One region of the Psychrobacillus sp. INOP01 genome, then DNA from elsewhere that is predicted to be linked to it. Evidence: a T-box and tRNA genes for the amino acid it is inferred to sense, from the RefSeq annotation. Region 1 holds a T-box; the other regions hold tRNA genes.
The links. The T-box of region 1 lies ahead of alaS (alanine--tRNA ligase). A T-box ahead of a tRNA ligase gene usually reads a tRNA of that ligase, here a tRNA-Ala.
Positions count from the first base shown of each region.

Region 2: it has a tRNA-Ala gene. The T-box ahead of alaS (alanine--tRNA ligase) is inferred to sense a tRNA for this amino acid. The anticodon was not compared.
Region 3: it has a tRNA-Ala gene. The T-box ahead of alaS (alanine--tRNA ligase) is inferred to sense a tRNA for this amino acid. The anticodon was not compared.

Region 1 is NZ_CP073315.1:483,003-493,329, reverse strand. Features, by position in the region: gene KD050_RS02550 (cysteine desulfurase family protein) at 1-805, shown strand, start outside; gene mnmA (tRNA 2-thiouridine(34) synthase MnmA) at 897-2,009, shown strand; gene KD050_RS02540 (tetratricopeptide repeat protein) at 2,024-2,680, shown strand; gene KD050_RS02535 (SF1B family DNA helicase RecD2) at 2,702-5,128, shown strand; T-box leader at 5,165-5,376, shown strand; gene alaS (alanine--tRNA ligase) at 5,712-8,345, shown strand; gene KD050_RS02525 (IreB family regulatory phosphoprotein) at 8,423-8,689, shown strand; gene ruvX (Holliday junction resolvase RuvX) at 8,692-9,111, shown strand; gene KD050_RS02515 (DUF1292 domain-containing protein) at 9,123-9,419, shown strand; gene mltG (endolytic transglycosylase MltG) at 9,873-10,327, shown strand, end outside.
Region 2 is NZ_CP073315.1:2,242,803-2,253,129, forward strand. Features, by position in the region: rRNA gene KD050_RS11400 (16S ribosomal RNA) at 1-1,430, shown strand, start outside; tRNA gene KD050_RS11405 (tRNA-Ile) at 1,525-1,601, shown strand; tRNA gene KD050_RS11410 (tRNA-Ala) at 1,619-1,694, shown strand; rRNA gene KD050_RS11415 (23S ribosomal RNA) at 1,849-4,777, shown strand; rRNA gene rrf (5S ribosomal RNA) at 4,899-5,014, shown strand; gene KD050_RS11425 (response regulator transcription factor) at 5,715-6,392, shown strand; gene KD050_RS11430 (sensor histidine kinase) at 6,389-7,756, shown strand; gene KD050_RS11435 (MMPL family transporter) at 7,831-9,795, shown strand; gene KD050_RS11440 (hypothetical protein) at 9,798-10,199, shown strand; gene KD050_RS11445 (DUF4306 domain-containing protein) at 10,293-10,327, shown strand, end outside.
Region 3 is NZ_CP073315.1:1,165,639-1,175,965, reverse strand. Features, by position in the region: gene KD050_RS05985 (nucleotidyltransferase-like protein) at 1-88, shown strand, start outside; rRNA gene KD050_RS05980 (16S ribosomal RNA) at 429-1,982, shown strand; tRNA gene KD050_RS05975 (tRNA-Ile) at 2,077-2,153, shown strand; tRNA gene KD050_RS05970 (tRNA-Ala) at 2,170-2,245, shown strand; rRNA gene KD050_RS05965 (23S ribosomal RNA) at 2,361-5,289, shown strand; rRNA gene rrf (5S ribosomal RNA) at 5,408-5,523, shown strand; tRNA gene KD050_RS05955 (tRNA-Asn) at 5,532-5,606, shown strand; tRNA gene KD050_RS05950 (tRNA-Ser) at 5,612-5,703, shown strand; tRNA gene KD050_RS05945 (tRNA-Glu) at 5,728-5,802, shown strand; tRNA gene KD050_RS05940 (tRNA-Val) at 5,855-5,930, shown strand; tRNA gene KD050_RS05935 (tRNA-Met) at 6,084-6,158, shown strand; tRNA gene KD050_RS05930 (tRNA-Asp) at 6,162-6,237, shown strand; tRNA gene KD050_RS05925 (tRNA-Phe) at 6,379-6,454, shown strand; tRNA gene KD050_RS05920 (tRNA-Thr) at 6,464-6,539, shown strand; tRNA gene KD050_RS05915 (tRNA-Tyr) at 6,547-6,630, shown strand; tRNA gene KD050_RS05910 (tRNA-Trp) at 6,640-6,713, shown strand; tRNA gene KD050_RS05905 (tRNA-His) at 6,740-6,815, shown strand; tRNA gene KD050_RS05900 (tRNA-Gln) at 6,817-6,888, shown strand; tRNA gene KD050_RS05895 (tRNA-Gly) at 6,896-6,970, shown strand; tRNA gene KD050_RS05890 (tRNA-Cys) at 6,983-7,056, shown strand; tRNA gene KD050_RS05885 (tRNA-Leu) at 7,088-7,170, shown strand; gene KD050_RS05880 (MBL fold metallo-hydrolase) at 7,669-8,517, opposite strand; gene KD050_RS05875 (nuclear transport factor 2 family protein) at 8,765-9,169, opposite strand; gene KD050_RS05870 (SRPBCC family protein) at 9,334-9,786, shown strand; gene KD050_RS05865 (VOC family protein) at 10,011-10,327, shown strand, end outside.

The sequences.
Region 1 (10,327 bases):
ACTTGAAAAAGAAGGTTTTGAGGTAACTTATTTACCAGTAGATAAAAATGGTTTGATCAGTATCGATGACTTGAAAAATTCACTGAGAAAAGATACTATTTTAGTTTCCATTATGTTTGCAAATAATGAGGTGGGCGTTGTTCAACCTATTGTGGAAATTGGAGAGCTACTGAAGGATCACCTTGCCTATTTCCATACAGATGCTGTACAAGCATATGGTTGTTTATCAATAGATGTTCAACTAGCCCAAATTGATTTACTAAGTGTTTCAAGTCATAAGATAAATGGACCTAAAGGGATAGGTTTTTTATATCAACGAAAAGGTGTTTCTCTAAAGCCTATTTTTTACGGAGGGCAGCAAGAGCGAAAAAAACGAGCAGGTACGGAAAATGTGCCGGCTATTGTTGCATTTGCAAAGGCAGTACAATTGAAACAAACAGCGATTATTGAGGGGACTGCAGCTTATAGTCAGTTTAAGAAAGTTTTCTTAACTGAATTGGAGAGATTAGACGTTCCTTTTAAAGTTAATGGCTCGCCTGAATTTGTTCTTCCACATGTATTAAATATTAGTATCCCCAATACAGATGTGGAGACTTTTTTGGTGCAATTAGATTTAGCTGGTATTGACGCATCTAGCGGGTCTGCTTGCACTGCCGGTTCGATTGATCCATCTCATGTACTAGTAGCGATGTATGGCGAAAACACACCGGAGCTACGCAATTCGGTTCGTTTTAGTTTTGGCTTGAACAATACGGAAGAGCAAGTGAAGGAAGCTGTAAAGAAAATAAGTAAGATAGTATTATAGTTCAAACTCAACTAAAGGTTTAACTTCATTTAGCTTGAGTTTGAATGTTACTACAATGAAGTTAAAGATTTAAGTGAAAAGAGTGAATACGATGAAAAAAATAGAAGATACAAGAGTAGTAGTTGGAATGTCCGGAGGGGTAGACTCTTCAGTTGCCGCTTATCTACTGAAGGAACAAGGTTATGATGTTATCGGCATTTTCATGAAAAACTGGGATGACACCGATGAATTTGGTATGTGTACTGCTACAGAGGATTATGAAGATGTTATAAAAGTCTGCAACCAAATAGGCATCCCTTATTATGCAGTAAACTTTGAAAAACAATATTGGGATAAGGTTTTCACTTACTTTTTAGAAGAATATAAAGCAGGGCGAACTCCTAACCCAGATGTTATGTGTAATAAAGAAATTAAATTTAAGGCCTTTTTAGAGCACGCATTAGCATTAGGAGCAGACTACTTAGCGACTGGTCACTATGCACAAGTAGAAGTTCGTGATGGACAAACTCGTATGCTACGTGGAAGAGACAATAATAAAGATCAAACATATTTTTTAAATCAATTAAATCAAGAACAATTAGAAAAGGTAATGTTCCCAATTGGACATTTAGAAAAGAAAAAAGTGCGTGAAATTGCATTGGAACAAGGTCTTGCTACAGCGACAAAGAAGGATTCCACTGGTATTTGTTTCATTGGCGAAAGAAACTTCAAGGAATTCTTGAGTCAGTATCTTCCTGCACAACAAGGTGCTATGGAAACGATGGATGGAAAAGTAATGGGACAGCATGACGGATTGATGTACTATACAATCGGTCAACGCCATGGTCTTGGAATTGGTGGTTCAGGTGATCCATGGTTCGTAATTGGGAAAGATTTGGACAGAAATGTACTTCTAGTTGGGCAAAATATTAACAATGATGCATTATTTTCAACTAGCCTAACTGCAACTGATTTATCCTTTACAACAACAATCGAAAAACCTCAATCTTTCCAAGCAACAGCGAAGTTCCGTTATCGTCAAGACGATGTAGGTGTATTCGTGGAGTTGATAGATTCTAATCGAGTTAGAGTTACATTTGATGAACCAGTACGTGCTATTACACCAGGACAGGCCGTAGTATTCTACCAAGGTGATGAATGTCTAGGCGGTGCTACAATTGATGAAGTATTCAAAGATGGCGTTAAACTGGATTATGTTGGATAACTGGAGGTAATAACATGAACTACAATGAACTAGGAATTCAAGCTATTCAAGAAGAGAATTACGAAAAAGCGGTTGAGTTTTTTACGAAAGCAATTGAAGAAAATCCAGATGAGGCTATCGGTTATATCAATTTTGGAAATCTTTTATCCTCGATGAATGAAGATGAACGAGCAGAGAAATTTTTTCAAAAAGCGATCACACTAGATGAGGGTGCAGCAACGGCCTATTATAGTCTTGCAAACTTATATTATAATGCGGAACGATTTGAGGAAGCTGCTAAGTTGTATGAAAAAGCAATTTCTAATGGTATTGAAGGACCGGACGCTTACTATATGCTTGGGAAGAGTCTTGAAAAAGAAGGTTTAACGAAGCTTTCACTTCCATACTTTCAAAGAGCATATGAACTAGCTCCTGAGGATACTCAAGTGAAATTATCTTATGGAATTGCACTGGCTAGTTTAGAAATGTTCGATCAAGCAGAACCGGTTTTTAAAGAGATAATTGAGACGGATGCTGAAAATGCAGATGCTCACTATAATTTAGGTGTTTTATATGCTGTTTCTACATCTAACACTGATGCTGCATTATCCCATTTAAAAGAAGCTTTTACGCTTCAACCCAATTATGATCAGGCACGCTATGTGCACGACATGATTTCCCTACGAAATTAATGAAACTCTGGAGGCGATAGCATGACCAACGAAATAAATAATGAAAAACAATTTATTACGGGTCGTCCTATCGTTTCGATTTTTCATAACCCTCAAAACTTATTCTCAATTATTAAAGTGAAAATCAAATCCACCAACACTACATACACAGACAAAGAAGTAATTGTATCTGGTTATTTCCCTCCATTAGTACTGGAAGAACCGTATAAATTTATTGGATATATTAAAAATCACCCGAAATATGGCGTTCAATTTCAAGTGGAAACGTTCCAAAAAGAAGTACCAGCGACAGAGCAAGGAATCATTCATTATCTTTCGAGCGATATGTTCACTGGTATAGGTCGCAAAACAGCAGAACAAATTGTAAAAAAACTCGGACCAAACGCCATTAACAAAATATTAGATGATCCAGAAGCACTAGATGTAGTGCCACGTCTTTCAGAAGAGAAAAAACAGACACTACGTGCAGTATTAGAACAAAATTTAGGTTTGGAAAAAGTGATGATTCAACTCAATGAATGGGGATTTGGCCCTCAAATAGCTATGAAAATCTATCAAGCCTATAGAGAAGAAACAATCACCGTCCTTACTAAAAATCCATTTCGTCTAATTGAAGAGGTAGAGGGGGTAGGTTTCGTTCGAGCAGACGAGCTTGGCTATAAATTAGGTATTCAAGGTAACCACCCAGATCGTATTAAAGCGGCGGTATATCACTTGCTACAATCTGCTTCGCTAGGAGAAGGTCATGTATTTTTATATGCAGAGCAATTATTAGAATCAGTTAAAAAGCTATTAGAAAATGCTCAGCGTGAAGAGATCCCGTATGAGGCAATAAGCAAATGCTGTATTGAACTTGCTGAAGAAAGTCGGATAGTCGGAGAGGTGAATCGTTTTTATATTCCTTCTTTATATTATTCCGAAGTTGGAATTGGTTCTAAAATTGAAACACTTCTAGCTGAAAATGATACACATCATCAATTTCCTTTAGCTGAGATGAAAAAGCATCTTGGGGGTATTGAAGAACGTTTAGGGGTGCAATATGCCCCGACACAGATTAATGCGATTGAAACAGCATTAAATGCAAGTATGACCTTACTAACGGGAGGTCCTGGAACTGGAAAAACAACCGTTGTTCGAGGGATTGTCGAGCTATATGCAGAGTTACATGGACTCTCACTGGATCCGAAGGAGTGGGTAAAAGACAAGAAACCATTTCCGGTAGTTTTAGCTGCTCCAACTGGTAGAGCGGCCAAACGACTAAGTGAATCGACAGAATTACCGGCTATGACTATTCATAGATTATTAGGCTTTAATGGTCAAGAAGATGCGGATGTCGAAGGCAAAGAGATAGAAGGTAAACTAATTATCATTGACGAAACATCTATGTTAGACACCTGGTTAGGATATCAACTATTAAAGGCTATACCAAAGGATGCCCAAGTTATTTTTGTAGGGGACCAAGATCAACTCCCACCAGTAGGACCCGGGCAAGTATTAAAGGATTTACTTGCTTCCAAACGAATCCCTACAGTTGAACTAAAGGATATTTATCGACAAGCAGAAGGGTCCTCGATTATAGAACTGGCACATGAAATGAAGCAAGGGATGGTCCCAGCATCTCTATTAGACAAGACAAAGGATCGATCCTTTATAAAAGCTACTACTGATCAGATCCCGAAAGTGGTGGAACAAGTATTAAAAAGTGCATTATCCAAAGGACATTCCATTCGAGAAATGCAAGTATTAGCACCTATGTATAGAGGTCCGGCAGGTATTGACGCTCTTAACAAAATGATCCAAGAAATGGTCAATCCTAATACGGACGGAAAGCGAAAAGAAATGGTATTTGGTGAAACTATCTACCGTATTGGGGATAAAGTTCTACAACTAGTCAATCAACCAGAGAGTCATGTGTTTAATGGAGATATGGGGGAAGTTATTAGTATTTTCAGAGCTGCAGAAACAGTCGAGAAAAAAGAGATGTTAATAGTTTCATTTGATGGCAATGAAGTAACCTATGAAAAAAATGATTTGAATCAGCTTACACTTGCTTATTGCTGTTCAGTCCATAAATCACAAGGTAGTGAATTTCAAACGGTTATTATGCCCATAACAAGAAGTTATATGAAGATGTTAAGAAGAAATTTACTTTATACAGGAATTACTCGTGCTAAAAACTTTCTCATATTATGTGGAGATCCTGAAGTGTTTAAGTTCGGAGTTCAAAGAACCGATGATCTTCAGCGATTAACAACATTAAAAGATCGTTTATCTAATGTAGAAGAATCAGAGCAAGAAGATAAAGAAATAGTAAAAGAATTAGAATCAGAATCAGATGGGACTCAAACTGACTTCACATACTTAACTGCTGAAAATTATCATAAGATAGACCCTCTTATTGGGATGAATGGTGTCACGCCATATCAATTTATGGATACAGACAATTGACACAGGACGATTTGTTTTTTATAATCAATTGCATATAGTAAAATGTTGACGGAGAAAGTACTAATTGTTATCTGACTAGAGATGAATTCCTTGGCTGAAAGAATTCACTGATCTAACATTTAGGAAAGCTACTCCTGAGTACAGTTAAAACCTGTCGTTCGGCCGCGTTAAGGCTTCTTGAGAGACATAGTAGCAATTCTACTATGTAACTAGGGTGGTACCGCGAAACAACAGCTTTCGTCCCTTTTTTAGGGATGAGGGCTTTTTTTATTTGTTTTGGCTTTTATAACATCTACAGTTTAAGTCTTTTAATTAGTAGGGAAATGTTTTTCTAAGATTTCTAAGAAGTAATACTATTGATTTCCGTGTCAGGCGGACGCTTTCCGCGGGCGAGTCCGAGCCTCCTCGTTCGCTGCGCTCACTGCGGAGGCTCATGCGTAGCGTGCAGCAGCTCACATCCGTATAGAAAATCCTATTTGGCTCACTTTACCACAACTTAAATCAATACTTACCGTAAGCTGATCCAAAATTAAATCATCAACGTATACCGACCCAAAATACAAATTATTAGGAGGAACTAAACATGAAACAATTAACTGGTGCTCAAATTAGACAAATGTATTTAGACTTTTTTATTGAAAAAGGTCATTCCCAGGAACCATCAGCTCCACTTGTACCAATCAACGACCCATCTTTACTTTGGATAAACAGTGGTGTAGCTACATTAAAAAAATATTTTGACGGTCGTGTTGTTCCTGAAAACCCTCGTATCACGAATGCGCAAAAATCCATTCGCACAAACGATATTGAGAACGTCGGAAAAACAGCAAGACATCATACTTTCTTTGAAATGTTAGGTAACTTTTCTATTGGCGACTACTTTAAAAAAGAGGCAATCCAATATGCATGGGAGTTTTTAACAGATTCTAAGTGGATGGCTTTCGATCCAGAAAAATTATCTATTACGATACATCCAGAGGATGAAGAAGCATATAATATTTGGAAGGATGAAGTTGGAATTCCGGAAGAAAGACTTATTCGTCTGGAGGGCAACTTCTGGGACATTGGAGAAGGTCCAAGTGGTCCTAACTCAGAGATTTTCTACGATCGTGGAGTAAGCTATGGTAATGACATGAACGACCCTGAGTTGTATCCAGGTGGGGAAAATGAACGTTATTTAGAAATTTGGAATTTAGTGTTCTCCGAATTCAATCATAATCCAGACAATACGTACACACCTTTACCAAAACAAAATATTGATACTGGTATGGGACTAGAGCGTATGGCAAGTGTAGTGCAAGATGTTCCAACAAATTTTGACACGGACTTATTTATGCCAATTATTCGTCAAACAGAACAGATTTCTGGTAAGCCGTATCGTTCAAATGATGTTGATGATACTGCATTTAAAGTTATTGCTGACCACATTCGTACAGTAGCTTTTGCTATTGGAGATGGTGCATTACCATCAAACGAAGGAAGAGGATATGTTCTTAGAAGATTACTTCGTAGAGCTGTTCGTTTTGCAAAACAATTAGGGATTGAAAAGCCATTCTTACATGAACTTGTTCCAGTGGTAGGAGAAATTATGCAAGATTTCTATCCAGAGGTTACAGAAAAACAAGATTTCATCATGCGAGTTATTAAAACTGAAGAAGAAAGATTCCATGAAACACTTCATGATGGCTTAGCTATATTAGAAAAGGTTATTGAGGAACAACAAGCAAAAGGTGAATCTTCAATTCCAGGTACAACGACGTTTACGTTATATGATACGTACGGATTCCCAATTGAATTAACGGAAGAATATGCAGAAGAAGCAAATATGACCGTTGATCATGAAGGATTCAAATCAGAAATGGAAAGTCAACGTGCACGTGCTCGTGCAGCTCGTCAAAATGTAGATTCTATGCAAGTACAATCCGAAGTGTTCGGAAATCTTCATGATGAAAGTGAATTTATTGGATATGACACAATTTCTGTGTCCACAAAAGTTACTTCAATTGTTCGAGATCAAGTATTAGTAAAAACAGCACACGAAGGTGAAGAAGTTAAAGTTGTTTTAACAAAAACACCTTTCTACGCTGAAAGTGGTGGGCAAATTGCCGACCATGGAGTAATTGAAAACGATACATTTAAAGGATACGTAAAAGATGTCCAGAAAGCTCCTAATGGACAAAACTTACACACAGTAGTTATTGAATCAGGAGAAATCATTGCTGATGCTGAAATTTTGGCAACTGTCGACAATTCTCTTCGTGGACATACGATTAAAAATCACTCAGCTACACATATTTTACATCAGGCTTTGAAAGATGTATTAGGAACACATGTAAACCAAGCTGGTTCTTATGTTGGTCCTGATCGTTTACGTTTTGACTTTTCTCATTTTGGACAAGTCACAAAAGAAGAGCTTGAACAAATAGAACGTATAGTAAATGAAAAAGTGTGGGATAATATCCCGGTGGTTACTGGTTTCCATAATATTGATGAAGCAAAACAAATGGGTGCAATGGCATTATTCGGAGAAAAATACGGTGATATTGTAAGAGTGGTTAAAATGGGCGATTTCTCATTAGAGCTATGCGGTGGTATTCATGTCCAAAACACTTCAGAAATTGGATTCTTTAAAATCCTTTCAGAAAGTGGAATCGGAGCTGGTACTAGACGTATTGAAGCTGTAACTGGTAAAGGTGCTTATGAAATGGTTAAGGAAGAGGAACATATGTTAAATGAGGCAGCAAATTTATTGAAGGCACAGCCAAAAGATTTGATGAATAAGGTTGCTCAAACATTACAAGAGCTAAAAAATGTTCAAAAAGACAATGAGTCCCTATCTGCAAAAATAGCAAATAGCCAGGCTTCTTCTGTATTGTCATCAGCACAAAAAGTGAATGATGTTACCGTGTTATCCGTAAAAGTAGACGCGAAGGATAATAACCAATTACGTCAAATGATGGACGATTTAAAACAAAAGCTAGAAAAAGCGGTCATTGTTTTGGGTGCAGTTGATGGGGATAAAGTAATGATTTCTGCAGGAGTAACAAAGGATATAGTTGGTGGGAACTACCATGCCGGTAATATCGTTAAACTAGTGGCGGAGCAATGCGGAGGTAAAGGTGGAGGTCGTCCAGACTTTGCAATGGCTGGTGCTAAAGATGCAAGTAAGCTAGAAGGTGCCTTAAGTTCTGTATTGGATTATATTAAATCTCTTTAAACTATTTCCAAAATAGGGTATACTGATACAATAGATACATTAGTTACTAACTACAAATGGAAAGCGAGGTGCTGATCATGAGCTCTTTTGATAAAACGATGAAATTTAATTTCCCTGAAGAATCGATGGAACAAGAAGTAAAACATGTGATGATACAAGTTCACTCTGCACTAGAAGAAAAAGGGTATAATTCTATCAATCAAATTGTAGGCTATTTATTGTCAGGTGATCCAGCTTATATTCCTCGCCATCAAGATGCACGAAATATGATTCGAAAACTTGAACGAGATGAAATATTAGAAGAACTAGTGAAGTTTTATATTAAAAAAAATAATGAGGCTTAATGATGCGAATTATGGGGTTAGATGTTGGATCTCGTACCGTTGGAGTAGCAATTAGTGATGCACTAGGTTGGACTGCACAAGGTATTGAAACGATAAAAATACATGAAGAAAATTTAGAATTTGGTCTAGAACGAATTGATGAACTCGTGAAAGAGCATAATGTAACTGAATTTGTTGTAGGTTTTCCGAAAAACATGAATAATTCTATTGGTCCACGTGCTGAGGCTTCAGAACAATATGCCAAGCTATTAACCGAGAAATATCATTTCCCTGTAACATTATGGGATGAACGATTGACAACGATGGCTGCAGAACGTATGTTAATAGATGCTGATGTTAGCCGTAAGAAACGTAAGCTAGTGATCGACAAGATGGCTGCTGTAATGATTTTACAAGGCTATCTTGATAGAAAAAATAGATGAGGTGACTGCAAATGGACCACGGTCAAGAAAATATTACAATTGTAGATGAGAATGGAAACGAACAACTTTGTAACGTGCTTTTCACATTTGAATCAGATGAATATGGAAAATCCTATGTACTTTATTATCCAATAGGAGCAGAAGAAGATGAAAATGAAGAAATCGAAATTCATGCATCATCCTTCACTCCAAATGAAGACGGAGAAGACGGAGAGTTACTTCCGGTAGAGTCTGATGCTGAATGGGATATGATCGAAGAAATGTTAAGTACATTCCTAGATGAGCAAGAAGACGAAGACGAAGAATAAGATTATCTATTCAAGGTGGATGAGGGAAGCCTCATTCACCTTTTTCTTTGTTTAGGAAATTGTAAAATCCTGGAACTGTTTATAACTGTCTACAAGTAATTCACAGTCTAGATATAGATGGTTTAATTTAAAGTAGGAAAAATATTGTCCTCACTAAAAAATCATTAATTTTAATCTAGCAACAAGTCTATAGAAAGCTCATCGAAAACGTTAGAAATAGGTGTCTACTTTAGCCGGCGCTTGCGCTTTTGTTCTTTTGTATGTTTTCTTGTATAATGAGATGGGATAAAGTGAAACTTCAATCAGAGGGGAGTTATTCGTCCCCTCTGATTGTTAGTTGAACCATTCGGGCTTTTACGGGCAGTTATCTCCCACTTATGCTTTATTACTTTGGCTAAACCTTGAAGTGGGAGTCTTACTGAACAGTTAATGCGTGATAAAGGGGGAGAACCCGTGGAAAATGAAACAAAAAAAGATATTATGTTTAAAAAAATGAAAAAAAAGAAAAAAGAAGTGAAACTTGTTAGAAAAATTGTTTTAATCATTACGTTTCTGTTAATCGTCGTAGGGGGTATAGGTGGTTTAGTTGTCTATAATTTTGTAGAATCAGCACTTCTACCATTAGATCCTAATTCTGAAGAGACCATAACAGTGGACATCCCTATCGGATCAGGATTAGATACTATCTCCAACGAGTTAGAAGAAAGTGGAATTATAAAAAACGCTAAAATTTTCAAGTATTATGCAAAGTTTAATAATGAATCTCAATTTCAGGCTGGGGAGTATAGTTTAACGAAGGCAATGACATTAGATGAAATTATTGAAAGCTTAAAAACTGGTAAAGTGTACAGGAAACCAGTTTTCTCGTTGACTATTCCTGAAGGATTAACAATCGAGCAAATAGGACA
Region 2 (10,327 bases), 1.8 Mb from region 1:
GGCAACCTGCCCTGTAGATTGGGATAACTCCGGGAAACCGGGGCTAATACCGAATAATCCATTTCCTCACATGGGGAGATGTTAAAAGACGGTTTCGGCTGTCACTACAGGATGGGCCCGCGGCGCATTAGCTAGTTGGTGAGGTAACGGCTCACCAAGGCGACGATGCGTAGCCGACCTGAGAGGGTGATCGGCCACACTGGGACTGAGACACGGCCCAGACTCCTACGGGAGGCAGCAGTAGGGAATCTTCCACAATGGACGAAAGTCTGATGGAGCAATGCCGCGTGAGTGAAGAAGGTTTTCGGATCGTAAAACTCTGTTGTGAGGGAAGAACAAGTACGAGAGTAACTGCTCGTACCTTGACGGTACCTCATTAGAAAGCCACGGCTAACTACGTGCCAGCAGCCGCGGTAATACGTAGGTGGCAAGCGTTGTCCGGAATTATTGGGCGTAAAGCGCGCGCAGGCGGTCCTTTAAGTCTGATGTGAAATCCCACGGCTCAACCGTGGAAGGTCATTGGAAACTGGGGGACTTGAGTACAGAAGAGGAAAGCGGAATTCCAAGTGTAGCGGTGAAATGCGTAGAGATTTGGAGGAACACCAGTGGCGAAGGCGGCTTTCTGGTCTGTAACTGACGCTGAGGCGCGAAAGCGTGGGGAGCAAACAGGATTAGATACCCTGGTAGTCCACGCCGTAAACGATGAGTGCTAAGTGTTAGGGGGTTTCCGCCCCTTAGTGCTGCAGCTAACGCATTAAGCACTCCGCCTGGGGAGTACGGTCGCAAGACTGAAACTCAAAGGAATTGACGGGGGCCCGCACAAGCGGTGGAGCATGTGGTTTAATTCGAAGCAACGCGAAGAACCTTACCAGGTCTTGACATCCCGCTGACCGGTCTAGAGATAGGCTTTTCCCTTCGGGGACAGCGGTGACAGGTGGTGCATGGTTGTCGTCAGCTCGTGTCGTGAGATGTTGGGTTAAGTCCCGCAACGAGCGCAACCCTTGATCTTAGTTGCCAGCATTCAGTTGGGCACTCTAAGGTGACTGCCGGTGATAAACCGGAGGAAGGTGGGGATGACGTCAAATCATCATGCCCCTTATGACCTGGGCTACACACGTGCTACAATGGACGGTACAGAGGGTCGCAACCCCGCGAGGGTGAGCAAATCCCATAAAACCGTTCTCAGTTCGGATTGTAGGCTGCAACTCGCCTACATGAAGCCGGAATCGCTAGTAATCGTGGATCAGCATGCCACGGTGAATACGTTCCCGGGCCTTGTACACACCGCCCGTCACACCACGAGAGTTTGTAACACCCGAAGTCGGTGGGGTAACCCTTACGGGAGCCAGCCGCCGAAGGTGGGACAGATGATTGGGGTGAAGTCGTAACAAGGTAGCCGTATCGGAAGGTGCGGCTGGATCACCTCCTTTCTAAGGATAATATCGGAATACAGATCTTTATCTGTATCTTAACGTTTTGCAGTTCAGTTTTGAATGTTCATATTAATATATGGAAATTCAAAGAGGGCCTATAGCTCAGCTGGTTAGAGCGCACGCCTGATAAGCGTGAGGTCGATGGTTCGAGTCCATTTAGGCCCACCATACCCTTTTTTTGTTTCGGGGCCTTAGCTCAGCTGGGAGAGCGCCTGCCTTGCACGCAGGAGGTCAGCGGTTCGATCCCGCTAGGCTCCACCAAATTATATTACTTGCTCCTGCGATTACTCGTCGCAAAGGAACAAAACCTTTGTTCTTTGAAAACTGGATAAAACGACATTGAAACAATAAACAACAAGAAATTCAAGTTGTGGTTACTTCGGTAATCATAATGTGTAAGACTTTTTAACTTTTAGGTTAAGTTAATAAGGGCGCACGGTGAATGCCTTGGCACTAGGAGTCGACGAAGGACGGCACTAACACCGATATGCTTCGGGGAGCTGTAAGTGAGCTTTGATCCGGAGATTTCCGAATGGGGAAACCCACTGTTCGTAATGGAGCAGTACATTTGCGTGAATACATAGCGCATCTGAGACACACCCAGGGAACTGAAACATCTAAGTACCTGGAGGAAGAGAAAGAAAAATCGATTCCCTGAGTAGCGGCGAGCGAAACGGGAATAGCCCAAACCAAGAGGCTTGCCTCTTGGGGTTGTAGGACACTCTACATAGAGTTACAAAGGAATGAGTTAGACGAAGCGATCTGGAAAGGTCCGCAGGATAGGGTAAAAGCCCCGTAGTCCAAAATTCATTCTCTCTTGAGTGTATCCTGAGTACGGCGGAACACGTGAAATTCCGTCGGAATCCGGGAGGACCATCTCCCAAGGCTAAATACTACCTAGTGACCGATAGTGAACCAGTACCGTGAGGGAAAGGTGAAAAGCACCCCGGAAGGGGAGTGAAATAGATCCTGAAACCGTGTGCCTACAAGTAGTTAGAGCCCGTTAATGGGTGATAGCGTGCCTTTTGTAGAATGAACCGGCGAGTTACGATTACATGCAAGGTTAAGTTGAGAAGACGGAGCCGCAGCGAAAGCGAGTCTGAATAGGGCGAATGAGTATGTGGTCGTAGACCCGAAACCAGGTGATCTACCCATGTCCAGGATGAAGGTAAGGTAACACTTACTGGAGGTCCGAACCCACGCACGTTGAAAAGTGCGGGGATGAGGTGTGGGTAGCGGAGAAATTCCAATCGAACCTGGAGATAGCTGGTTCTCTCCGAAATAGCTTTAGGGCTAGCCTCAAACGTTAGAATCTTGGAGGTAGAGCACTGTTTGGACTAGGGGCCCATCCCGGGTTACCGAATTCAGACAAACTCCGAATGCCAATGATTTATGTTTGGGAGTCAGACTGCGAGTGATAAGATCCGTAGTCAAGAGGGAAACAGCCCAGACCACCAGCTAAGGTCCCAAAGTATTTGTTAAGTGGAAAAGGATGTGGCGTTGCTTAGACAACCAGGATGTTGGCTTAGAAGCAGCCATCATTTAAAGAGTGCGTAATAGCTCACTGGTCGAGTGACGCTGCGCCGAAAATGTATCGGGGCTAAACAAATCACCGAAGCTGTGGATTGATACCTTTGGTATCAGTGGTAGGAGAGCGTTCTAAGGGCGTTGAAGTCAGACCGGAAGGACTGGTGGAGCGCTTAGAAGTGAGAATGCCGGTATGAGTAGCGAAAGACGGGTGAGAATCCCGTCCACCGTATGACTAAGGTTTCCTGAGGAAGGCTCGTCCGCTCAGGGTTAGTCGGGACCTAAGCCGAGGCCGATAGGCGTAGGCGATGGATAACAGGTTGATATTCCTGTACCACCAAACCACCGTTTGAGTAATGGGGGGACGCAGAAGGATAGGGTAAGCATGCTGTTGGTTATGCATGTCCAAGCAGTAAGGTGTGAATGTAGGCAAATCCGCATTCTGTAACATTGAGCTGTGATGGCGAGGACGTATGTCCGGAGTTCCTGATTTCACACTGCCAAGAAAAGCCTCTAGCGAGGTGATAGGTGCCCGTACCGCAAACCGACACAGGTAGTCGAGGAGAGAATCCTAAGGTGAGCGAGAGAACTCTCGTTAAGGAACTCGGCAAAATGACCCCGTAACTTCGGGAGAAGGGGTGCTCTTTTGGGTGCATAGCCTAGAAGAGCCGCAGTGAATAGGCCCAGGCGACTGTTTAGCAAAAACACAGGTCTCTGCAAAACCGTAAGGTGAAGTATAGGGGCTGACGCCTGCCCGGTGCTGGAAGGTTAAGAGGAGTGCTTAGCGCAAGCGAAGGTGCGAATTGAAGCCCCAGTAAACGGCGGCCGTAACTATAACGGTCCTAAGGTAGCGAAATTCCTTGTCGGGTAAGTTCCGACCCGCACGAAAGGCGTAACGATCTGGGCACTGTCTCAACGAGAGACTCGGTGAAATTATAGTACCTGTGAAGATGCAGGTTACCCGCGACAGGACGGAAAGACCCCGTGGAGCTTTACTATAGCTTGATATTGAATTTTGGTGCAACTTGTACAGGATAGGCAGGAGCCTTAGAGCCCGGAGCGCCAGCTTCGGAGGAGGCGTCGGTGGGATACTGCCCTGGTTGTATTGAAATTCTAACCCATACCCGTAACCCGGGTAGGAGACAGTGTCAGGCGGGTAGTTTGACTGGGGCGGTCGCCTCCTAAAGTGTAACGGAGGCGCCCAAAGGTTCCCTCAGAATGGTTGGAAATCATTCGAAGAGTGTAAAGGCAGAAGGGAGCTTGACTGCGAGACCTACAAGTCGAGCAGGGTCGAAAGACGGGCTTAGTGATCCGGTGGTTCCGCATGGAAGGGCCATCGCTCAACGGATAAAAGCTACCCCGGGGATAACAGGCTTATCTCCCCCAAGAGTCCACATCGACGGGGAGGTTTGGCACCTCGATGTCGGCTCATCGCATCCTGGGGCTGTAGTCGGTCCCAAGGGTTGGGCTGTTCGCCCATTAAAGCGGTACGCGAGCTGGGTTCAGAACGTCGTGAGACAGTTCGGTCCCTATCCGTCGTGGGCGTAGGAAATTTGAGAGGAGCTGTCCTTAGTACGAGAGGACCGGGATGGACACACCGCTGGTGTACCAGTTGTTCTGCCAAGAGCATCGCTGGGTAGCTATGTGTGGACGGGATAAGTGCTGAAAGCATCTAAGCACGAAGCCCCCCTCAAGATGAGATTTCCCATTACGCAAGTAAGTAAGATCCCTCAAAGACGATGAGGTAGATAGGTTCGGGGTGGAAGCGTGGCGACACGTGCAGCTGACGAATACTAATCGATCGAGGACTTAACCAAATTTGTTTAACGTAACAATGTCGTTTATCCAGTTTTGAAAGAATAATATTTTTTATTAAATAACGCTTGAAAAATTCTACAGAGTTGTTATAATAAAACTTGTCTTTCAAAAGTATTCAAGTCTAGTGATGATGGCGAAGAGGTCACACCCGTTCCCATACCGAACACGGAAGTTAAGCTCTTCAGCGCCGATGGTAGTTGGGGGTCTCCCCCTGTGAGAGTAGGACGTCGCTGGGCACCAAAGAAAAAGTCGTTATCGAATTATCGGTAGCGGCTTTTTTTGTCTTTACTAGATCCGAACAAATAAGCCGTAGGCAGTCTTTCTCTATAAGATAGTGTGCGAGAAAGTAGAGGGGCAAAGAGTTCAAGGAAGCAATGGAGAGAGACTCGGAGCGTATAACATACGCGAGAATCGAACGAGTGCAGCTGACGAAGAAATCTGGAGTCTATCTGCTTTCGCAGCCCCGGACACGGAAGTTGAGCTCTTGCGCCGATGGTAGTTGGGGGTCTCCCCCTGTGAGAGTAGCACGTCGCTGGGCACCAAAGAAAAAGTCGTTACCGAATTATCGGTAGCGGCTTTTTTTATTTGTAGAGTAATTCAGCTCAGTTAGGATTTAATCACTGTTGATTTGGTATTAAAAATAGGAGAGATAACTGACGAATCTCAGTTGATTGCTTTCGAGGATTAAATAGTTGCCCTACTGCACTTACTTCCAAACAAACTCTCTTATTATATAGTGTACACTTTTAATTCGTAGAATAAATTACCTATGATTGCTCTAGTTTAGCATGAGGTAAGTGGCATTAAACTAAGCAGAGGTCCATAATAGTAATTGTACAAAAGTAAATAAACTAAACAATAGGATTCACAACAATATAAATCACTTGCCGAATGGGAAAGAAGGAGACACAATATAGGTGAAGAGGGGGGTTATATGTGGTTGTAATATTAGCAGTAGATGATGATATGCATACGTTAGAGTTAATATCTATTTTTTTATCAAACACAGGGTATCGAGTTGTAAAGGCTAGGAATGGGAAAGAAGGTTTAGCATTAATCGAAAAGGAACTGCCTGATCTTGCAATAGTTGACGTGATGATGCCAGAGATGGATGGTTTAACGTTAACAAAGATTATTCGAGAACAGTATGATTTTCCAATTCTACTACTAACAGCAAAAGGACGTCTAGAAGATAAAGAAAAGGGCTACTTAGCAGGATCGGATGACTATCTAGTAAAGCCCTTTGAACCGAAAGAGTTGTTATTTCGTATCCGCGCAATATTAAGAAGATACGACAAAACAAGTGATGTCAATATACAAGTAGGAAATATGTTGATCAATAGAAAGAGTTTTGAGGTGCAAATAGGAGAAGAGATACTAGTCCTACCTTTAAAGGAATTTGAATTGCTTTCTAAGCTTGCATCGAAGCCAAACCAAGTCTTTACTCGTGATCAATTAATCGAAGCGGTTTGGGGGATTGATTTTGAAGGGGAGGAACAAACATTAAGTGTACATATAAAACGGATTCGGGAACGCTTAGCCAAAACGCAAACAGATGTACAGATTAAGACAGTTCGCGGAATGGGATATAAATTAGAAGGAATGCATGTATGAAAACCTTATATAGTAAATTTGTCTGGATGACACTCCTTATTATGTTTGCAAGTGGAACAATCGGTTTTATGATTGTAAATACGTTTTATCATCAAAATTTGAAGGAGAAAAATGATGAGAAAAATGTAGAAGTAGCCAACGCTATAGTAGAGCTTATCGAATCGTCTAATCTAAATAGCATAGAGTCACTTCTACAGACAATTGGAGATACTGGGTACCAGATATATATTGTGAGTGAGGACGGCGAAGAGAGCTTTTATGGAGGGGATTTCAGGGCTCGTGAAATTAGTGATTCTATTGTGAAGAAGGTTCTAAATGGCGAGGTATATCATGGAATGCGAGAGTTTCCAAAAGAGACGTTTATAACTGGATACTTTTCAAATGAATTAACAAATACAGTAGGGATCCCATTCACGTATGAGGATAAAAGTTACGCACTTTTTCAAAGACCTAATATTAAATTTCTATTTAATGAAATTCATCTCCTTTTAGGAGGTCTTGCAGGAGCAATGATATTCATTAGTGTTATTGCTATGTTAATCGTTGCTAAAAGGATGATTGATCCGCTAACAAAACTGACGATTGCTACAAATAAAATTGCGAATGAAGACTTCCAAGTGCCAATACTAGTAAACCAACGAGACGAAATTGGACAATTGGCGGACAGCTTCCGGAATATGGTGAAGCAATTGGAAGCTAGTGACCGCTATAAAAAAGATTTTATCGCAAGAGTGTCGCATGATTTTCAAACACCATTATTAAATATACAAGGATATGCCGCTTTGCTAGAGAGTGGAGATTTAAATGGAAATTACGCAGAAATCATTCAAAAAGAAGCAAAGCGTTTATCGGGATTAATGAAGCAATTATTATTACTTACTTCATTCGATCAAGCGAATACTCGAACGAAAAAAGAGTTATTTCAACTGGACGACCAATTGAAACAAGTTGTGTTGAAATTTAGATGGCTATTAGATGAAAAGGATATTTCCATCCAATTACATTTGAAAAAAGTAGAGGTATTGGGAGATAGAGAGATGTTAGAATACGTCTGGGAAAATCTCATTTCTAATGCGATTAAATACAATTACTCTCCGGGAGAAATACAAGTAGAAATGACAGAAACTACGGAATATGTACAGGTTATCATAGAAGACACTGGTATCGGAAACAAAAATACGGACTATGGACAATGGACGGAACGATTTTACCGAGAGGATGCAGCGAGATCTACACAAATCGAGGGCAGTGGGCTAGGTCTTGCAATTGTAAAGGAAGTCATTCAGTCGCATAATGGCGTGCTCTCATTTGAAAATGTAGAACCCCATGGAACAAAGGTGTGTGTCCAGCTACAGAAGATGTAATCCCCCGTTCATCTTCAGTTCACTTTCGAAATGTATAGTTACCCCTGTAAGGAAATTTAATAGGGGGTAGCGAAATGAAAAACAAGCGTACTTGGCTTATAACTTTAACGATTTGGTTGGTTATAGTAGTATTACTTTCTTTTCTTGCACCATCCAGTAAAGAAGTCGCAAGTACATCCAAAAATGCTGGTCTTCCAGAAACAGCTTTATCCATTCAAGCTGATAAAGTAGTAAAAGAAAATTTCTCTAGTAGTGAGGGGATACCTCTCCTAATAGTTTTTGAAAAAAATAAGGCTGCCACAGATGAAGAAATACAAAGCATTCTTACATTAATGGAGAAGAATTATCCAGGTATACCGAAGTTTTCAAAAATACCTATGGAGCAACGAGATTCTTTTGTGTCGGAAGATAAGAAGACATTCTTTGTGCCATTAATTTTAGAAGGACAATTAGAAAGTAAAGAGATTCATGCGCAAGTGAAAGAGATTAAAAAGAATGTATCTAACATTATCCCGGCAGGTTTTACGATTTATTATACGGGACCGGCTGGTATAGCAAGTGATACAATTGACCTATTTTCACAGGCTGATGTAGTTTTACTTCTAGCAACTGTAGGGATTATTTTTATACTATTAATCATTATTTATCGCTCACTGTTATTAGCTATCATTCCACTAATTGGCGCTGGAATTGTATATGGTGTAGTGGATCGACTGATAGGACTAACTGGTAAATTTACTTCTATCACGATTGAAAACCAAGCACTTTCCATCATGATGATTTTATTGTTTGCCGTTATTACCGACTATTCTCTACTCCTTTATGCTCGTTATAAAGAAGAGCAGGATATGAGAATAGCACTTGCTAAAACTAGAGAAACTATCCTGTTTAGTGGTGGTACTATTTTAGCGGGGGTAGCAACACTTGCCTTTGCTATTTATGAACCGTACCGTAATTTTGCTCCAGTGTTTGCAATTGCAGTAGTCATCATGCTAATCGCGGGACTTACGTTATTGCCAGCTTTGTTTGCACTAGTAAAAACACCGAAAAGGAAAGAAAAAACAACGAAGCTTTGGGCAAATGCGGGAAATGTAAGTACGAAAAAGCCTTGGAAAGTAGCAATACCGATTTTGTTACTACTAGGTATTGGCACATGGCATGCAACGACAATCATCTATTCATATGATTTACTGGCATCTTTCCCAGAAGAGTTATCTTCAAGAGAAGGTTTTACAAAGTTAGGAGAGGCATTTTCGGAAGGTGAAATAGCACCAACGACGATTCTCATAAAATCAAAAGACGAGAAAGTGATTGCAGATATTCAAGAGAAATTAGAAGATAGACCAATGGTAAGTCAGGTACGACCTTCGACTTCAGAAAGCGAGAAATACACACAGTTTTCTATCATATTAAAAGCGAATCCTTATAGCAAAGAAGCTTTAAATGAAGTGGAAATGATAAGAGATGAATTGGAAAATCAACATGTTTTAGTAAGTGGAGAGACAGTAAAGCAAGTAGATATCCGGGATATTAACAGTAGAGATACATTACTCGTAATGGGGTTAATGACGGTATTGATCGGATTAATGCTTGCTTTCCAAACTAGATCGATTCGGGCATCTTTGTTAATGATGTTATCCATTTTATTGTCATTCGGAGCGGCTTTAGGATTCTCTACATGGATTTTCGATGTGTTCTTTGGTTATACGTCGTTTAGTTATCGAATCCCGCTTTACACATTTGTATTTTTAGTGGCACTAGGTGTGGACTACTCAATTATGTTAATGAGTAGGTTGAAAGAAGAACGAAAAGAGTATGAAGAACAGGAAGCAATTGCGAAAGCGGTTGAAAAAACAGGCGGTGTTATTTCTTCGGCAGGGTTAATACTTGCTGCTACATTTGCTGTTTTAATATCGCAGCCAGTCATGGAGCTTAAACTATTTGGTTTTGCTGTCGCGGTTGGTGTACTGCTGGATACGTTTATCGTTCGACCATTATTATTACCAGCGTTATTAATAATTACAAATAGGGGGAAATGACTATGCAAGAAAAATGGAGTTTACGACTAGTTAGGTTAGGAGCATTATTTGGATTATTGGGAGCATACCTTGGTTCTCATATGGCCGGGGCCGGATCTTATGCACTTCGCCCAATTCATGCACATATATTGTTGGTTGGATGGTTATCGTTATTTGTTTATGGGCTATTTTATAAGTTGTATAAGATTAAGTCTCCTAAGTTAGTAGCAATCCATGGCTGGTCCGCTATTATTGGGGCAATTGGATTGACATTAGGTATGTATTTACAGTTTATACACCCTTTCCAAGTAAATGAGACGTTTGCATTAATCACGTATATTGTAGGTGGAACGATATTGTTGATCAGTTTTGCTATATTTGTTTTAGTGACTTTTAGAGTAGAAAAAGGTAGAAGCGCAGTCTAATCTGTGCTTCTGCTTTTTTTATTTTTAATTTAATAACCTTCCAATTAATGTATACTTTAAAATAACTGGAATAATATATCAACATTAGAAGGGGTGTTTCAAATAACTAGAGTATTAGTTCTTATTTG
Region 3 (10,327 bases), 680 kb from region 1:
TCTAATAGATAAAGGATATATTATAATTGAAAAACAACAGACGAAAAGTAACGAAATCATGCATAGATACTATAAAGTAATACGGTAGGAATGCTACTTAAAAACGGACAATTAATTTTGTTCGTTTTTATTGTTGACATATGATTTTGTTTCGTGCTATTATAATAAGCGTCGTCAAAAGCACAACAAACTATTTCAATAAATACTAACGAAAAAAGTTTTTTAAAAAACTTCTTGACACTTACTTAGTACGATGGTAAATTAGAGGAGTCGCAAAAAACGACACAGCAAATTGAACATTGAAAACTGAACATGCAAAACGTTAAGACATACAGCTTATCAACTAACATTGTTAGTTTGATAGCAAAACAATTTTGACATCATTTAATGATGATGCCAGCAAAACAAATGAGCTTTTTAAGTTCTCTATTATGGAGAGTTTGATCCTGGCTCAGGACGAACGCTGGCGGCATGCCTAATACATGCAAGTCGAGCGAATGACGAAGAAGCTTGCTTCTTCTGATTTAGCGGCGGACGGGTGAGTAACACGTGGGCAACCTGCCCTGTAGATTGGGATAACTCCGGGAAACCGGGGCTAATACCGAATAATCCATTTCCTCACATGGGGAGATGTTAAAAGACGGTTTCGGCTGTCACTACAGGATGGGCCCGCGGCGCATTAGCTAGTTGGTGAGGTAACGGCTCACCAAGGCGACGATGCGTAGCCGACCTGAGAGGGTGATCGGCCACACTGGGACTGAGACACGGCCCAGACTCCTACGGGAGGCAGCAGTAGGGAATCTTCCACAATGGACGAAAGTCTGATGGAGCAATGCCGCGTGAGTGAAGAAGGTTTTCGGATCGTAAAACTCTGTTGTGAGGGAAGAACAAGTACGAGAGTAACTGCTCGTACCTTGACGGTACCTCATTAGAAAGCCACGGCTAACTACGTGCCAGCAGCCGCGGTAATACGTAGGTGGCAAGCGTTGTCCGGAATTATTGGGCGTAAAGCGCGCGCAGGCGGTCCTTTAAGTCTGATGTGAAATCCCACGGCTCAACCGTGGAAGGTCATTGGAAACTGGGGGACTTGAGTACAGAAGAGGAAAGCGGAATTCCAAGTGTAGCGGTGAAATGCGTAGAGATTTGGAGGAACACCAGTGGCGAAGGCGGCTTTCTGGTCTGTAACTGACGCTGAGGCGCGAAAGCGTGGGGAGCAAACAGGATTAGATACCCTGGTAGTCCACGCCGTAAACGATGAGTGCTAAGTGTTAGGGGGTTTCCGCCCCTTAGTGCTGCAGCTAACGCATTAAGCACTCCGCCTGGGGAGTACGGTCGCAAGACTGAAACTCAAAGGAATTGACGGGGGCCCGCACAAGCGGTGGAGCATGTGGTTTAATTCGAAGCAACGCGAAGAACCTTACCAGGTCTTGACATCCCGCTGACCGGTCTAGAGATAGGCTTTTCCCTTCGGGGACAGCGGTGACAGGTGGTGCATGGTTGTCGTCAGCTCGTGTCGTGAGATGTTGGGTTAAGTCCCGCAACGAGCGCAACCCTTGATCTTAGTTGCCAGCATTCAGTTGGGCACTCTAAGGTGACTGCCGGTGATAAACCGGAGGAAGGTGGGGATGACGTCAAATCATCATGCCCCTTATGACCTGGGCTACACACGTGCTACAATGGACGGTACAGAGGGTCGCAACCCCGCGAGGGTGAGCAAATCCCATAAAACCGTTCTCAGTTCGGATTGTAGGCTGCAACTCGCCTACATGAAGCCGGAATCGCTAGTAATCGTGGATCAGCATGCCACGGTGAATACGTTCCCGGGCCTTGTACACACCGCCCGTCACACCACGAGAGTTTGTAACACCCGAAGTCGGTGGGGTAACCCTTACGGGAGCCAGCCGCCGAAGGTGGGACAGATGATTGGGGTGAAGTCGTAACAAGGTAGCCGTATCGGAAGGTGCGGCTGGATCACCTCCTTTCTAAGGATAATATCGGAATACGAATTTTTATTCGTATCTTAACGTTTTGCAGTTCAGTTTTGAATGTTCATATTTATATATGGAAATTCAAAGAGGGCCTATAGCTCAGCTGGTTAGAGCGCACGCCTGATAAGCGTGAGGTCGATGGTTCGAGTCCATTTAGGCCCACCATACCTTTTTAAATTTCGGGGCCTTAGCTCAGCTGGGAGAGCGCCTGCCTTGCACGCAGGAGGTCAGCGGTTCGATCCCGCTAGGCTCCACCAAATTTATAATTTGTTCTTTGAAAACTGGATAAAACGACATTGAAACAATAAACAACAAGAAATTCAAGTTGTGGTTACTTCGGTAATCATAATGTGTAAGACTTTTTAACTTTTAGGTTAAGTTAATAAGGGCGCACGGTGAATGCCTTGGCACTAGGAGTCGACGAAGGACGGCACTAACACCGATATGCTTCGGGGAGCTGTAAGTGAGCTTTGATCCGGAGATTTCCGAATGGGGAAACCCACTGTTCGTAATGGAGCAGTACATTTGCGTGAATACATAGCGCATCTGAGACACACCCAGGGAACTGAAACATCTAAGTACCTGGAGGAAGAGAAAGAAAAATCGATTCCCTGAGTAGCGGCGAGCGAAACGGGAATAGCCCAAACCAAGAGGCTTGCCTCTTGGGGTTGTAGGACACTCTACATAGAGTTACAAAGGAATGAGTTAGACGAAGCGATCTGGAAAGGTCCGCAGGATAGGGTAAAAGCCCCGTAGTCCAAAATTCATTCTCTCTTGAGTGTATCCTGAGTACGGCGGAACACGTGAAATTCCGTCGGAATCCGGGAGGACCATCTCCCAAGGCTAAATACTACCTAGTGACCGATAGTGAACCAGTACCGTGAGGGAAAGGTGAAAAGCACCCCGGAAGGGGAGTGAAATAGATCCTGAAACCGTGTGCCTACAAGTAGTTAGAGCCCGTTAATGGGTGATAGCGTGCCTTTTGTAGAATGAACCGGCGAGTTACGATTACATGCAAGGTTAAGTTGAGAAGACGGAGCCGCAGCGAAAGCGAGTCTGAATAGGGCGAATGAGTATGTGGTCGTAGACCCGAAACCAGGTGATCTACCCATGTCCAGGATGAAGGTAAGGTAACACTTACTGGAGGTCCGAACCCACGCACGTTGAAAAGTGCGGGGATGAGGTGTGGGTAGCGGAGAAATTCCAATCGAACCTGGAGATAGCTGGTTCTCTCCGAAATAGCTTTAGGGCTAGCCTCAAACGTTAGAATCTTGGAGGTAGAGCACTGTTTGGACTAGGGGCCCATCCCGGGTTACCGAATTCAGACAAACTCCGAATGCCAATGATTTATGTTTGGGAGTCAGACTGCGAGTGATAAGATCCGTAGTCAAGAGGGAAACAGCCCAGACCACCAGCTAAGGTCCCAAAGTATTTGTTAAGTGGAAAAGGATGTGGCGTTGCTTAGACAACCAGGATGTTGGCTTAGAAGCAGCCATCATTTAAAGAGTGCGTAATAGCTCACTGGTCGAGTGACGCTGCGCCGAAAATGTATCGGGGCTAAACAAATCACCGAAGCTGTGGATTGATACCTTTGGTATCAGTGGTAGGAGAGCGTTCTAAGGGCGTTGAAGTCAGACCGGAAGGACTGGTGGAGCGCTTAGAAGTGAGAATGCCGGTATGAGTAGCGAAAGACGGGTGAGAATCCCGTCCACCGTATGACTAAGGTTTCCTGAGGAAGGCTCGTCCGCTCAGGGTTAGTCGGGACCTAAGCCGAGGCCGATAGGCGTAGGCGATGGATAACAGGTTGATATTCCTGTACCACCAAACCACCGTTTGAGTAATGGGGGGACGCAGAAGGATAGGGTAAGCATGCTGTTGGTTATGCATGTCCAAGCAGTAAGGTGTGAATGTAGGCAAATCCGCATTCTGTAACATTGAGCTGTGATGGCGAGGACGTATGTCCGGAGTTCCTGATTTCACACTGCCAAGAAAAGCCTCTAGCGAGGTGATAGGTGCCCGTACCGCAAACCGACACAGGTAGTCGAGGAGAGAATCCTAAGGTGAGCGAGAGAACTCTCGTTAAGGAACTCGGCAAAATGACCCCGTAACTTCGGGAGAAGGGGTGCTCTTTTGGGTGCATAGCCTAGAAGAGCCGCAGTGAATAGGCCCAGGCGACTGTTTAGCAAAAACACAGGTCTCTGCAAAACCGTAAGGTGAAGTATAGGGGCTGACGCCTGCCCGGTGCTGGAAGGTTAAGAGGAGTGCTTAGCGCAAGCGAAGGTGCGAATTGAAGCCCCAGTAAACGGCGGCCGTAACTATAACGGTCCTAAGGTAGCGAAATTCCTTGTCGGGTAAGTTCCGACCCGCACGAAAGGCGTAACGATCTGGGCACTGTCTCAACGAGAGACTCGGTGAAATTATAGTACCTGTGAAGATGCAGGTTACCCGCGACAGGACGGAAAGACCCCGTGGAGCTTTACTATAGCTTGATATTGAATTTTGGTGCAACTTGTACAGGATAGGCAGGAGCCTTAGAGCCCGGAGCGCCAGCTTCGGAGGAGGCGTCGGTGGGATACTGCCCTGGTTGTATTGAAATTCTAACCCATACCCGTAACCCGGGTAGGAGACAGTGTCAGGCGGGTAGTTTGACTGGGGCGGTCGCCTCCTAAAGTGTAACGGAGGCGCCCAAAGGTTCCCTCAGAATGGTTGGAAATCATTCGAAGAGTGTAAAGGCAGAAGGGAGCTTGACTGCGAGACCTACAAGTCGAGCAGGGTCGAAAGACGGGCTTAGTGATCCGGTGGTTCCGCATGGAAGGGCCATCGCTCAACGGATAAAAGCTACCCCGGGGATAACAGGCTTATCTCCCCCAAGAGTCCACATCGACGGGGAGGTTTGGCACCTCGATGTCGGCTCATCGCATCCTGGGGCTGTAGTCGGTCCCAAGGGTTGGGCTGTTCGCCCATTAAAGCGGTACGCGAGCTGGGTTCAGAACGTCGTGAGACAGTTCGGTCCCTATCCGTCGTGGGCGTAGGAAATTTGAGAGGAGCTGTCCTTAGTACGAGAGGACCGGGATGGACACACCGCTGGTGTACCAGTTGTTCTGCCAAGAGCATCGCTGGGTAGCTATGTGTGGACGGGATAAGTGCTGAAAGCATCTAAGCACGAAGCCCCCCTCAAGATGAGATTTCCCATTACGCAAGTAAGTAAGATCCCTCAAAGACGATGAGGTAGATAGGTTCGGGGTGGAAGCGTGGCGACACGTGCAGCTGACGAATACTAATCGATCGAGGACTTAACCAAATTTGTTTAACGTAACAATGTCGTTTATCCAGTTTTGAAAGTACAAAAAAATATAAAAAAAAGCTTGAATTTATTTCTAGTTTTGTTATAATAAATAGTGTCTTTCAAATTAATAATGTCTAGTGATGATGGCGAAGAGGTCACACCCGTTCCCTTACCGAACACGGAAGTTAAGCTCTTCAGCGCCGATGGTAGTTGGGGGTCTCCCCCTGTGAGAGTAGGACGTCGCTAGGCTGTATTATTCCGAAGTAGCTCAGTGGTAGAGCAATCGACTGTTAATCGATTGGTCGTAGGTTCGAGTCCTACCTTCGGAGCCATTTTTGGAGAGCTGTCCGAGTGGCCGAAGGAGCACGATTGGAAATCGTGTAGGCGGGTTAAACTGTCTCAAGGGTTCAAATCCCTTGCTCTCCGCCAGATAAGTTTTCTACATAAAAGTATGGCCCCTTGGTCAAGCGGTTAAGACACCGCCCTTTCACGGCGGTAACACGGGTTCGAATCCCGTAGGGGTCACCATTATTTTAATCAAGTTGACGCAGAGATGCGAAGCTTATCGTAATTTTACCCAGGAGGATTAGCTCAGCTGGGAGAGCATCTGCCTTACAAGCAGAGGGTCGGCGGTTCGAGCCCGTCATCCTCCACCATTTCTTTAGAAACAAATTAGTAAGTATAGTATTGTCGCGGGTGGAGCAAATCGTCAAACGAAGATGACGATTAACACCGATGCAGGAGAAACCGAAGCAGGTGTCCTACATATCGTGAGCGTATTATTATAGTGATTGTAAGTATTTTATTGTCGCGGGGTGGAGCAGTGGTAGCTCGTCGGGCTCATAACCCGAAGGTCGCAGGTTCAAATCCTGTCCCCGCAACCAAATGGTCCCGTGGTGTAGCGGTTAACATGCCTGCCTGTCACGCAGGAGATCGCCGGTTCGATCCCGGTCGGGACCGCCATTTATTATTTTAATTTGAGATTTAGGATAAGCAAGCAGGTCAAGGAAGCAATCGAGCGAAAGAAGGAACGTACTAAAGTACGTGACTGACAGAGTGAGTGAAGCTGACAAAGAGATGCGCCGCTTAGCGTAAATCGAAGAAGGCTCAGTAGCTCAGTCGGTAGAGCAAAGGACTGAAAATCCTTGTGTCGGCGGTTCGATTCCGTCCTGAGCCACCATATTTATATGCCGGAATAGCTCAATTGGTAGAGCAACTGACTTGTAATCAGTAGGTTGAGGGTTCAAGTCCTTTTTCCGGCACCACTATAGTGGTGGGGTAGCGAAGTGGCTAAACGCGGCGGACTGTAAATCCGCTCCTTCGGGTTCGGCGGTTCGAATCCGTCCCCCACCACCAGTTTTTAATAGGGGCATAGTTTAACGGTAGAATAGAGGTCTCCAAAACCTTTGATGTGGGTTCGATTCCTACTGCCCCTGCCAAATGTATAAGTTAACTTTGAATAATGGCGGTTGTGGCGAAGTGGTTAACGCACCGGATTGTGATTCCGGCATTCGTGGGTTCAATTCCCATCAGTCGCCCCATTGGGGTATAGCCAAGCGGTAAGGCAATGGATTTTGATTCCATCATGCCCTGGTTCGAATCCAGGTACCCCAGTTTTTTTGCGGAAGTAGTTCAGTGGTAGAACACCACCTTGCCAAGGTGGGGGTCGCGAGTTCGAACCTCGTCTTCCGCTCCATTACTTAATTTCGGCGGCATAGCCAAGTGGTAAGGCACAGGTCTGCAACACCTTTATCACCGGTTCAAATCCGGTTGCCGCCTCCAATTTTTAAATAACTGCCTAGTATTTTATTTTGCCGGTGTGGCGGAATTGGCAGACGCGCGGGACTCAAAATCCCGTATCCTCTGGATGTGCCGGTTCGACCCCGGCCACCGGTATCATCGTTATACACGAAAATAACAAAATATTACTATCGAAAAAAGTAAGAACGGGAATGCCCTGTTCTTACTTTTTTCTTTTTACGATTGAAGATTGTTTTATGAAAATTATTTTTCATTGTATAATTGATCAAATGTGACATTAATCGAAGAAATGGGTCAGTTTCGATACTAAAAAGAAAACCCCAAGAGAGAGAAATCACACCTTGGGGTTTATGCGTTTACAAGCCACCACTAAGCTTTTTATTGCATTAGTAGTGGAGTTCTTTTGTCCATATTATTACATGGTTGAGACTTCCACGGCAAAACTGCAATCTGAACACCTCTGGTATCCAATAATGGGGTTCTTGTTTCCAAAGGTGAAGTCAATTCGCTGACGTGCAAGATGAGAGTATCTCATTACTCATCCTAAGATAGTGCATCTCACTATTATCCTATATTTGAAGAAGTAAGCTTTCTTGTTCGGAAAATCTGTAATGTTTAAAACATCAATACATTTTAAACATAACCATTTACAAAGTACCTGATTATTTCTAAATCGTCTTCAGTCAAGTTACGTCCAAAATGAGAGGACATCTCCGCTGCAATTACCTCTAGTTTGCCTTTATGTTTATTCGTTAATTCAGCACTTGTCTTCAATAATGAAACAAAGGAAGCAAATTCATCCTTTGTCAAAGGTGCAGGATGATGAGATAGGAAGTAGATTTCCGCATCATAATCTTTAATCTTCCCCAGAAGGTTATACATCTTTTCAATGGTATAATGCCACTTTTCTGCGTACATATTTGCATAGAGGCAGTCACCAAGAAATAGCGTTTTTTCCTCCGGTATATAAATGAGATTCGAATCAGACGAATGATCTCCACCAACATGTTCAATGATACAGGTAACCCCACCGATATTCAGTTTTATTCGCTTTTCAAAAATGATAGTGGGATCTGGTATGATAACCTCTCGCATACTTCCAAGCTCTAGCTTTATCGCGTCTGCACAAAACGGAATTTCAATCCCTGCTTCGACACGTTCATCCAACTCCTTGTCTCCCCATGATAACTCTTGTAGTTCTTTTACTTTGTCGTAGGTCATGAAATTGGCAATTGAAGGCATAGCCATTTCACATAAGCCAAATACATGATCCCAATGCCAATGTGTGAGAGCCAGAATATCTCCGGTGACATGATAGGAAGCTAATTGATCTTTGAATTGTTTAGCATGAATAGAAGAATTCCCAGCATCTATCAATAGTGTCTGATTGTCTCCTACAACAGCAGCTAATATTGGTCGATCTGTTTTTTGATATGGAGGCAGGTAGAAGAGTCGATCGGAAAGTTTTTCTAATGTTTGCATGAATTCGTACTCCCTTAAGAATGTTTGTAACGTTCATTATATACTACTATTTACAGAGATGACAGAATACTGCTAGAAGTGTCTTTAAATTCATTATTCGCGGTTATCACAGAAGGATATTTATTAATGGTGTGTATTAAGTAGAGAACGGTCCACCGGTATCATTAGCACAAACATATTATTAAAAGAAACACTCACAAAATTGTTAAGTCAACATTTGTGAGTGTTTTTTGTATTCCAGTTTTTATTAAAACATTCCATTCTTATTAGGAGAATCCTCAGGTATAAGTTGACCTACATCCCACATTTCAACGATTTGGTTATCTTTGAAACGAAAGATATGTACTACAGCTGCTCCAAGATCTTCTGGATTTTGCTTTATGTGTGAGTAAACCGTAACCATATCTTTTTCTTGTATCGCAAGTTTTACTTCCAGTCTTTTATTAGAGTTCTTGGTAGCATTTTCTTCCATTGCTACCATTAGAGATTTGGAATCGCCTGGGAAAAATGGGTTATGATGAAGAAAGTCAGGACCTACGAATTTCTGGTAAACTTCTCGAACATTGCCAGATGCTACGTTCTGAAGAAAAAGAATAGATTTCTCTTTAAGTGAGAGGGGCTTCGACTGTTGTTCAATGCTCAACATATTCATCCTTTCATAATTAGAGATTTAACTTTTTAGAGAAGTTTAAGTTATAGTAGCGTTTATGTCAAACTACGTTGCAAATAGGGGGTATAATACTTCAAGATTATCTTAATCAAAGACGACATGGCTGTATGGTATACTTTAGAAAAACTTTAAAGGGGGCTATCAGTTTGAGTATTAATTTTGAAGTGAAAAGAACTACCCAAGTATCTAAGCAGCAAGTATATTATGGTTTATTTGATATAGATGCCGCTAATCACTGGATGCAAGGACTTGTAGGAATTGAGCGATTGGATGATGGACCTATGCAAGTGGGAAGTCAGTGGAAGGAATCGAGAAAGATGTTTGGACAAGTGGCTACAGAACATTTTGAAGTGGTTGAACTAAATGAGCCAGATAAAATTGTTCTTCGCTGTGATGGAACGAAAGGAACAACTGGTAAAGGAGAATTTATCTTTACATATATAGTTACTTCATCTAATAACCTTACGGAGATTACGTTGAACGGAGAAATAAAAGGCCTCACTGGCATAACTAAACTATTTGGTAAAATGATGGCGGGTACCTTTAAGAAGGCCTCTGCAAAGGATTTAGATGCATTGATAGCATACTTAGAGAAATAATTTATAGGGATAGCTTATCCATGGTTTTAGTGTAATTTAGTTATAAAAATCCTTAACAATATATGGATATTTCTAGTGAAACTTCAATTGAAAATTTTAAACTAGAAAGTACTTTAATAAATTGATTTAATTTTCAATCTTTATTACAATGATGAAGAAGGTATACCAGTATTCAATGGTATACGGCTTTTAAACCTTGAATGAAACAAAATAGGAGGAGAAGTATGGGGAGATTAGTTCATTTCGAAATTCATGTGGATGACATGGACCGTGCAAAGAAGTTTTATGGAGAAATATTTGGATGGACATTTGAAGATTGGACTGATTATGCGGGGATGCCTTATTTTGGAGCTGTGACTGGTGATGCAAGTCAGCCTGGTATTGATGGAGCTTTAATGAAACGTCAAACACCTCCTCCAGAACAACATCAGCCTATGAATGGCTTCTCTTGTACATTGGGTATAGAAGATTACGATTCAACGGAAGCTAAAATCCTTGAGTATGGTGGAAAAGTAGCAATGCCAAAGTACGCCCTTCCTGG